2 regions of the Nocardia sp. NPDC051463 genome follow, and region 1 is predicted to be linked to the other one. Evidence: riboswitches for the same ligand, from Rfam matches in the RefSeq annotation. Region 1 holds a riboswitch; the other holds the start of a gene.
What was found. Region 1 has a riboswitch for glycine ahead of glyA (serine hydroxymethyltransferase). Riboswitches for the same ligand answer to the same signal wherever they lie in the genome.
Positions count from the first base shown of each region.

Region 1 (5,136 bases):
GACTCGCGCGCGCAACTCCTCGACCGGCTGCGCCGAGCACAGCGCCGCGGCGATGATATCGGCGACCTCGGCGAATGCCGCGGTGTCGAAACCGCGGGCCGCCAACGCCGGTGTGCCGATCCGCAGACCGGAGCTCACCATCGGCGGGCGCGGGTCGAACGGAACCGCGTTGCGGTTCACCGTGATTCCGATCTCGGCGAGCCGATCCTCGGCCTGCTGGCCGTCGAGCTCGGAGTCGCGCAGGTCCACGAGCACCAGATGCACATCGGTACCGCCGCTGACCACGCTGATCCCCGCCGCGTGGCAATCCGCGGCGAGTAGCCGCTCGGCCAGCAACCGGGCACCCGCGAGCGTGCGTTCCTGGCGATCACCGAACGCCGGTTCACCCGCCATCTTGAAGGCGACGGCCTTGGCCGCGATCACATGCTCGAGCGGCCCGCCCTGCTGTCCGGGGAAGACCGCCGAGGCCAGCTTCTTTCCCAATTCCTCGACAGCGAGAATGAATCCGCCGCGTGGTCCGCCGAGGGTTTTGTGGGTGGTGGAGGTGACGACGTGCGCATGCGGCACGGGCGAGGGATGCAGCCCCGCCGCGACCAGACCGGCGAAGTGCGCCATGTCGACCATCAGGTATGCGCCGACTTCGTCGGCGATGCGCCGGAATTCGGCGAAGTCCAGATGCCGCGGGTAGGCGGACCAGCCCGCCACGATCAGTTTCGGCCGATGCTCGTGGGCGAGCCGTCGTACCTCGTCCATATCGACGAGATGGTCCTCGGCCCGAACATGATAGGCCGCAACGTCATAGAGCCGTCCGGAGAAATTGATCTTCATCCCATGGGTGAGGTGTCCACCGTGGTCCAGCGCGAGCCCGAGGATGCCGTCGCCGGGTCGCAGCAGCGCATGCATCACCGCGGCGTTGGCCTGTGCCCCCGAATGCGGCTGGACGTTGACGTATTCGGCGCCGAACAAGGCGCGCAACCGGTCGATCGCGAGTGATTCGATCTCATCGATGTGCTCGCATCCGCCGTAATAGCGGCGGCCGGGATAACCCTCGGCGTATTTGTTGGTGAGCACCGAACCCTGCGCCTGCATCACTGCCAGCGGCGCGTGGTTTTCGGAGGCGATCATTTCCAGACCGCGTTGCTGCCGGTCCATTTCCCGGTCGATCAAATTCGCGACGAGAGGATCGAATTCGCGCAGCGATGCGTCGAGTTCGGATCGGACGGCGGAGACAGGTTCGGCCATGAGGAGCCTTTCGTCGGCGCATGCGCGTAGGTGGCTCCTCCCGCTCTGTCCAATGGCCTGAGAGTTTCACGCACGGTGTGGGGACACTGCGCGTTTGCCCCGTCGGCGAGTGCGTGCGCACTGCTTTCCAGAGTTGCCTGTGCGCAGCGGTACTGGGCCTGAGAGATTCCCGGGAGGATTTGCTCCTTCGGCTCCCCACGACAGGCGTGGAGATCTCCCGCTACGCGTCGAACGGCGGTATTCGGTTGCAGATAGAGCAACAAGTTGCGTAACACGCAACTGGTGCTCTATACGCAACTAAGTATTGAGCCGCCCCAAGCCCTTGTCAACAGCAAGAGGCCGATACTTGCCGCGCCTTTCTCGGGTCCACAGGCGTTGCGACGCAGGTGCGAACCGGTGAGGGGCCGCGGCGGTGGTCAGACGAGGTGGCCGAGGCGGCGGCTGATGTCCGCGGCACTCGCGATGGTCAGTTCCGCGGCGTGCGCGAAGCGGTCCGGAGCGAGGCGGTAGGCGGGGCCCGAAACGCTCAGTGCCGCAACGATGGCACCGTTGCTGTCGTAGACGGGCGCGGCGACGGCATTCAGCCCGATCTCCAGTTCCTCGCGCACGCTCGCCCAGCCGTTCTTCCTGACCTCGACGAGCTCAGCGGCGAGGTCGGCGAACTTGGTGAGGGTGTTGCCGGTGAACGCCTCGAGCTTGGCGCCGACCCGTGTGCGCATCTCGCTCGGCTCGAGACCGGCCAGCAGCACCTTGCCGCTCGAGGTGGCATGCGCCGGACAGCTCTGCCCCACCCAGGACCGCAGCGCGATCGAACCCGGCCCCATCGCCTCGACGATATTGATGATCCGATTACCGTCCAGGACAGCGAGATTGGTCGTCTCGCCCGAGGCGATCGCCAGCTCGTTGCACGCGCCCTGGCTCTGCCCGACCAGGTCGACCTGTGCGCTGGTGGATCCGGCGAGCCGGACGATGGAGAAGCCGAGCCGATACTTGCCACGCTCCGAGAGCTGCTCGACGTATCCGCGCGATTCCAGCACGGCGACCAGCCGCGACACAGTAGATTTGTGCACGCCGAGCTCGGCGGCGATCTCCGTGACACCGGCCTGCCCCAGCTTGGCGATGATCTCCATGACAAGCAGCGCTCGGTCGACGGACTGCACCGCAGCCGTCCGCCCGTTGTCCTCGCCGTCTCGAGTTGCCATCTCGAACGCCATTCTAAGTGGTCGCCGCTCCCAAGCTGCCGACACGTCGCTGCACCACCGCGATTTCCCGCAAGGCATCGTTGAGCAGGCTGCGGTTGAGTGGCGAAAGTTCCGACATCGTGATGATGTCGCCGGGACTGCGCCCGGCGGAAAGCTGCTCGATCTGATGCACCATCCGCATGCGCTGCAGCATGACGAAAACCTCCGCGAGGACGGTGGCATCGCGCTCACGCAGCGCCCCGGCGCTCGCGGCGGCCGCGAGCCGCACCGGAGTCGAGGCCGTGGTCATACCCGCGACCAGGCCGCCCCATCGGGCGAGGTTGACGATCGGAGCCAGCGCGTGGCTCTTCAAATCGAATGTCCCGCCGCGCCGCGAGAGCACATCACGCAGCGAGCGCGTCCGCACGCGCCCCGACAAAGCGTCCAGCAGCTGCAAACGCAGGGCATTCGGGTGCTCGGCGCGCATGCTCCCGAACGCCGCGGGCACGGTGTGCAAGGCTTGGTCGCCCCATACCACGCGCCCGTCGATCAGCAGCGAGGACAGGATCAGGCCCCGATCCTGCAGCGGATCATCGAGCCAGCCCGCGGCCGCCGTCGCCCACTGCGAGCGGGAACGGGAGAACTTCGGCTTTCCGGCGATCGCGCCATTGCTGTCCGCGGGCAAGCCACAGGCATCGAGGATGGTGTGCACTCGCGCGGCGACCGCGCGCAGTTGCTCACTGGCCGGGGATAATTCGTCCGCCCAGGACAACGCGCTGTCCACATCGGACGACGGCATCGCCTCACGCCGGGCGATGCTGCCGAGGGTGAGCCAGGCGAATCCGTCGCTGGGCGCGTTGTCGATCTCGGCGAGCGCCAGTTCGAGCGCCTTGCGGACCACCGAGTCGATGACGACCGACAGGATGCCGCTGGTCGCCGAAGCCTTGGTGCCGTTGCGGAACAGGTCGACGACGGTTCCGGTGATCGCACGGGCCGCGCGCTGCAACTGCGGCGCGTCCGCGGCCGCGGCGATCGAGCGGCGCAGCACGAAGCTCTGTCTGGCCGAGGCCGCGAGCAGGTCGGCGTCCTCGAGCACGCCGAGCACCGCACCGCGCTGCGACAGCACCGGCATGTGCCGCAGACCGCATTCGAGCATCTCCATCAGCACGTTCTCCGCGGACAGGTCAGCGGTCACCCGGCGGGCCGGAGCGCTCATCACCCTGGAGATCGGCACCTCGACCGGTAGCCCGGCCGCGACCACCCTGGTGCGCAGATCACGATCGGTGAAGATGCCGAACTCGCCCTGCGGCAATCGGATCAGCACATAGGAGACCCGCTGTTCGGTCATCCGCACCACGGCGTCGCGCACACTCGTCTCCGGCGTGACGAACACCGCGGCACCGGAAACGAGTTCGCCGACGGGTCGACTGCCGAGCACGGGCGCCATCGGAGTTCGATTGCCGGACATCGTCTTCCACGCCGAGGACGCGAGGAAGGCCAGGCCATCGGGCTGCGCGAACTGATCCCGCACCAGGGCGCCTGGCAGCCGGATCAGCACGCTCGGTTCGGACGCCCGCGCGACGAAGTCGGCGCTGCCGCCGGTGAGCAGCGGGACATAGCCGAAGATGCCGCCGGGTTCGACGGCATCGATCGGTGCGCCATCGCCGCTGCCCTGCAGGGTGACGCGGCCGGTCCATGTCATCCAGATATCGTCGGGCACCTGGGCCGAGTAGTCCATGATCACCGCGCCCGCGGCGAACCGGTGCAGCGAAGAAGCCGCCGCGAGCTGGTCCAGCTCGGGCGGCGTCATCGATTGAAACGGCGCGTGATCGGCGAGAAATGCCGCTAGCTCACCCTCCTTCGGCACCTCGCACTCAGGTTTTCCGTAAGAGGTCCGCGCATTTCTCTGCCATGGTCATGACAGTAATGTTGGGGTTCACCGCGGGCAATTTCGGCATCGCGGAGGCGTCGACGACCCGCAATCGGGACACGCCTTTCACCCGCAGTTCCGGATCGAGCACCGCCATCGGATCGTCGGCCGCCCCCATCCGCGCGGTGGCCGCCGGGTGGTAGACGGTGTTGTGCGTGGCGCGGATGTAGTCGAGCAGCTCGTCGTCGGTCGTGGCGTCCGGACCCGGTGCGAGTTCCCTGGCGATCCAGTTCCGCAGCGGTGTCTGCTCGGCGATCTTGCGGGCCAGCCGGACTCCGGCGAGCATGGTGCGTTCGTCGTGTCCTTCCGGATCGGTGAAGTACCTCGGGTCGACCTTGGGGCGGTCCCGGAAGTCACGGCTGCGCAGCCGGACCGTGCCGCGGGAACGGCCCTGCGTGACATTGGGCGTCAAGCAGAAACCGTTGTCGGTGGTCGGGTACCCGCGGCGCAGCGTGTTCATGTCGAACGGCACGCTGCCGTAATGCATCATCACGTCCGGCAGTCGCAACGTCTCGTCGGTGGTGGCGAACAGTCCGATCTCCCACCACTGCGTCGAGGTGGTGACCATCGGCCGCGCGGCCTCCCAGAACACCAGGCCCTCGACGTGGTCGTCCAGGTTCGAACCGACGCCGGGAGCATCGACCAGCACCGGAACACCGACTTCGCGCAGATGCTCCGCGGGCCCGATCCCGGACAGCATCAACAACTTCGGCGTATCGATGGCTCCGGCGGTGACAATCACCTCGCGCCGAGCCGACACCGTGTCGTACCCGGTGAGATCCG
Region 1 covers NZ_JBFBAB010000010.1:33,072-38,207, reverse strand. The annotation lists gene glyA (serine hydroxymethyltransferase) at 1-1,242, opposite strand, end outside; glycine riboswitch at 1,278-1,383, opposite strand; gene AB0M74_RS15770 (IclR family transcriptional regulator) at 1,659-2,444, opposite strand; gene AB0M74_RS15765 (putative nucleotidyltransferase substrate binding domain-containing protein) at 2,458-4,233, opposite strand; gene AB0M74_RS15760 (GMC oxidoreductase) at 4,298-5,136, opposite strand, start outside.

Region 2 (5,136 bases), on a different contig from region 1:
AGCTTCGGCACCGCCATGGTGCACGCACTGACCACCCCCTGAGTCCGGCTCGACCGTTCCCTCATCGCCGAGCGCACGGACCCCTGATAATCAATCCGGCCCCCGTGCGGCGCGAGCCGCGCCCGCGCGCTCTGCCTCCACCAGCAACCGCTGTCGAGGATCGATCACCGTGGCTTCGTTGGGACTGATCCCGAAGAGGTCCGCGCCGAATTCGACTGCGGAGTAAAGGAATCCACCGCGACGGGCATTGAGCTTGCCCCTTTGCCGGATTCGGGATCGGCCGCAGATGTCATCGGTCCGCAACGCGCAGCCGGTGCCGGACAGCAGCCGAACCCGTTGCGGCACAACAACGAACAGATGCTCACGCAACACCGGCCCGCCCAACCTCCGGAGCGAGAAGGCGGGCCGATGCCGCGGTGGTCAGTCGGCGTACGCCTCCAGTGGCGGGCAGGAGCAGACCAGGTTGCGGTCGCCGTAAGCACCGTCGATCCGGCGAACCGACGGCCAGACCTTGCCACGGTCGGGGGTCAGACCGTGCGGGAACACCGCGACCTCCCGACTGTAGGGGTGATCCCATTCGCCGACGAGGCATGCCGCGCTGTGCGGTGCGCCGCGCAAGGGGTTGTCCTCCACCGGCCACACGCCGGCGGCCACTTTGTCGATCTCATCGCGGATCGAGGTCATCGCGAGGATGAACTCGTCGAGTTCGGCCAGGTTCTCACTTTCAGTCGGTTCCACCATCAGGGTGCCCGCGACCGGAAAGCTCATGGTCGGGGCGTGGAAACCGTAGTCCGCCAGACGCTTTGCCACATCATCGACGGTGACGCCGGTCTGCTTGGTGATCTCGCGCAGATCCAGAATGCACTCGTGGGCGACCATGCCGTGCTCGCCGGTGTAGAGCACCGGGAAATGCTCGTCGAGGCGGCGGGCAATGTAGTTGGCCGAGGCGATCGCGGTCAGCGTGGCCTTGCGCAGACCGTCGGCGCCCATCATCCGGATGTAGGCCCAGGTAATCGGCAGGATCGAGGCCGAGCCGTACTTGGCGGCCGACACCGCATGCGAACCGGTTTCCAGCGGATCGCCGGGCAAGTACGGCGCCAGATGCGAGCGCACCGCCACCGGGCCGACGCCTGGACCGCCCCCGCCGTGCGGGATGCAGAAGGTCTTGTGCAGGTTCAGGTGGCTCACATCGCCGCCGAAGCGACCCGGACGGGCAAGTCCGACAAGCGCATTCAGGTTCGCGCCGTCGACGTACACCTGACCGCCCGCGTCGTGCACCAGTGCGCACAGCTCCGCGACCTCGTGCTCGTACACGCCGTGCGTGGACGGGTAGGTGATCATGATGCAGGCGAGCCGGTCGGCGTGGTCGGCGATCTTGGCACGCAGGTCGTCCAGGTCGACGTCACCATTGTTACGACACTTCACCATCTCGACGCGCAGCCCGGCCATCGCCGCGGACGCCGCGTTGGTACCGTGCGCGCTGGACGGGATCAGGCAGGTATCCCGGTGCGTGTCACCACGATCCAGGTGGTACCGCCGGATGGCGAGCAGCCCCGCGTATTCACCCTGACTGCCCGCGTTCGGCTGCAGGCTCACCGAGTCGTACCCGGTGATCGCCGAGAGCCAGCTCTCCAGATCGTGGATCACCCGCAACAGCCCCGATGCATCCTCCACCGGCGCGTACGGATGCACCCGCGCGAAGCCGGGCCAGGTGATGGCCTCCATCTCGGCGGTCGCGTTCAGCTTCATGGTGCAGGAACCGAGCGGAATCATGCTGCGGTCCAGGGCAATATCCTTATCCGACAGCCGCCGCAGGTAACGCAACATCGCGGTCTCGGTGTGATAGCTGGTGAAGGCCTGGTGCGTGAGGTATTCGGAGGCACGGGTCTCGATCGATCCGCCCGCGAGCGCCGGGGCCGCAGCCTCGGAAGACAATGCAGTACCGAAGGATTCGAGCACGGCGGCGACGTGCCCCGTGGTGGTGGCCTCATCACAGGCGATGCCGACGTGATCGGCGTCCACCAGTCGCAGGTTGATACCACGCGACTTCGCCTTCGCCACAACGGCTTCCGCGCCGCCGGGCACGTGCACCAGCACTGTGTCGAAAAAGCTGTCGTGCACGACGGCGCCGTCGAGGCCGGCGGCGATGGCCCGCGCATGGCCGTGCACCCGCCGTGCGATCTCCCGCAACCCGTCGGGACCGTGATAGCTGGCGTACATCGCGGCCAGGATGGCGAGCAGCACCTGGGCGGTACAGATATTCGAGGTCGCCTTCTCACGGCGAATGTGCTGTTCACGGGTCTGCAGTGCCAGCCGGTAGGCGACCGAACCGTCCGCATCGACGGAGACGCCGACCAGCCGGCCCGGCAACTGCCGCGCATGCTTGGAGTGCACCGACAGATATCCGGCGTGCGGTCCGCCGAAGCCCATCGGCACGCCGAACCGCTGGGTGGTGCCGAAGCAGGCGTCCGCGCCCTGCTCCCCCGGCGGCGTGATCAGCGTCAGCGCAAGCAGATCGGCACCGACGGCGACCAGCGCACCGCGCTCGTGCGCCGCCTCGGTGAGCGGCGCCCAGTCCACGACCCGGCCCGACGCACCGGGAATCTGCACCAGCACACCGAAGAACTCGCCGTCGGGCAGGCCGGAGGAGAGGTCGGCCTCGACGATCTCGATGCCGAGCGGCTCGGCCCTGGTGTGCAGCACGGTCTTGGTCTGCGGGAAAAGGTCGGTGTCGATCAGCAGCCGCTCAGACTTCGACCGGCCCGCCCTGCGCAGCAGCGTCATCGCCTCAGCAGCCGCGGTGGCCTCGTCGAGCATGGAGGAGTTGGCGACCTCCATGCCGGTCAAATCCGACACCATGGTCTGGAAGTTGAGCAGCGCTTCGAGGCGGCCCTGGCTGATCTCGGGCTGGTAGGGCGTGTAGGCGGTATACCAGGCCGGATTCTCCAGCAAACTGCGCACCAGCACCGGTGGAGTCAACGTGTCGTAGTAGCCGAGACCGATCATCGAAGTGGCGACGACGTTCGAGTGGGCGAGCTCGGCCAGCTCCGTCAGCACCTCGTGCTCGGTGGCCGCGGGCGGGAGCACGTCGAGGCCGGAGCCGTCGAGGATGCTCGCGGGCAAGGCGGTGGTGGCGAGCTCCTCCAACGAACCGACGCCGACGACGTCCAGGATCCGGGCGAGTTCGTCCCGGTCGGGTCCGATATGGCGGTCGGCGAATGATCGAGTCACGGCAGCAGCTCCCAAGGTCGGGCGGGTCGACCGTTACGGTCGACGGATACCAGCCCTCCCCCTCTGTCGTGGAGCCTGAGAGATTCGGGGTGCGCCCCCTTTCCCCATGGGCGGGTGACCGTGCGCTGTCTGCAGCGGTCACCACTTTCCAGAGGCGTCGAAGCCCGTACGGTCCCTGTTGCCTGAGAGATTGACGGGGAGGTGCTGCTCCTTCGGCGCCCGGACTCTTCTGAAGGCCGGGACTCTCCCGCACGGCGGCGACGCACCGCTAGTTTATGCCGCGCGCGCAACGAACCGCGCCACCGGACCCCTGATGTGTCGCCCTCGTCACGTTCCACACAAAGCAAAGTGCCCGCCGCATGCGACGGGCACTCCCAGGAATCTCCAGCCGGCCTGCTGAATCTCTAGCCGGTCTTCTGGTTCATCCGCGCCTTGCGCCGGAACGACAGTTCGTCCTCGGGGCGCTCACTCGCGCTGCCGCTGACCGCCCGCTCGGCTGGGAAGTTGGCGATTGCGCCGGTCAACTCGCGCATTGCACCGCTCACCGCGATGCCGAAAACGCCCTGCCCACCCTGCAGTAAATCAACTACCTCCTCGGCCGAGGTGCACTCGTACACCGAGGTACCGTCGGAGAACAGCGTGATGCCCGCCAAGTCCTGCACGCCGCGACTGCGTAAGTGGTCGACGGCGATACGGATGTTCTGCAGCGAGATACCCGCGTCCAACAGTCGCTTCACGATCTTAAGGACCAGAATGTCCTTGAACGAGTACAGCCGCTGACTGCCCGATCCCGCGGCGCTCCGGATGGACGGCACAACCAGACCGGTGCGCGCCCAGTAGTCGAGCTGCCGATAGGTGATCCCGGCTACCTGGCATGCGCTGGGAACGCGGTAACCGACCAGATCGTCAGGTACCGAATCGTCCGGGAACAGGCCTGGCTGTACCACTCCCTGCGATTGCTCTGCCACTGACCACTCCCTTACTTCGCCGACGCCTTGGCCTCATCAATGTCCCGGCTCCGTTGACCACATACACCCAGTCATAACGGACGTGGCCCAACTATCGAGGTTACTCCCTCTGATTGTCCCGGGAGCGGCATCGTCCGACCAAACGCGACGCGCGGTAAGAGTCTCGACCTGTAGTTGAGGTCTAAAAGAAAGTTCGAAATCCCTCAGCTGTCCGTGGCTTTGAAGTCATCGGGTGACACCGATTCGAGGAACTCCTTGAACTTCTCGACCTCGTCCTCGCGCTCATCCGGCATGACCAATCCGGCTTCCTCGAGCACCGGTTCCTCGGCATAGATCGGACAACCCACCCGCAACGCGATCGCTACCGAATCCGACGGCCGCGCCGAAACCCGGAGATCGTTCTCGAAGACCAGATCCGCGTAGAAGGTGCCCTCTTGCAGATCCACGATCCGCACTTCCTTCAGGGTGTGCCCGAGGTCGGTGATCAGGATCTTGATCAGATCGTGGGTCAACGGACGAATCGGGGTCACCCCCTCCTGCTCGAGCACGATCGCAGTCGCCTCGGCCTGTCCGATCCAGATCGGTAGATACCGATCGCCGGACGCCTCACGGAGCAACAGCACGGGCTGGTTCTGTGGCTGCTCGACACGAATGCCGATCACGCGCATTTCACTCATGCCTGTGCCTCGCTAACGCTCAGCTCCGGCATGCGCGAAGCGCCCTGTGACATGATTCGCTCGCTGCGCTCACTCATCGCACTGCCTCCCAATACCTCCGCCGGCCACCCGGCATGACTACCGCAGAGCTCGCCGTACCACCGAGTCTAAGCGAACGCGAAGGGGTCGAGCGATCCGTGTGCACAGCCGAAATCTCGGTGTTGTCGGAGTGGAACCCGCTGCGGCCGTGACGAGCGGCGATGCACCGAAGGCTCAGCCGC
Region 2 covers NZ_JBFBAB010000005.1:65,627-70,762, reverse strand. The annotation lists gene AB0M74_RS10220 (VWA domain-containing protein) at 1-42, shown strand, start outside; gene AB0M74_RS10215 (beta-ketoacyl synthase N-terminal-like domain-containing protein) at 91-372, opposite strand; gene gcvP (aminomethyl-transferring glycine dehydrogenase) at 421-3,231, opposite strand; glycine riboswitch at 3,391-3,491, opposite strand; partial or broken gene AB0M74_RS10205 (MerR family transcriptional regulator) at 3,636-4,175, opposite strand; gene AB0M74_RS10200 (bifunctional nuclease family protein) at 4,403-4,876, opposite strand; gene AB0M74_RS10195 (MerR family transcriptional regulator) at 5,129-5,136, opposite strand, start outside.
Region 2: another riboswitch for glycine. It lies ahead of gcvP (aminomethyl-transferring glycine dehydrogenase); the one in region 1 lies ahead of glyA (serine hydroxymethyltransferase).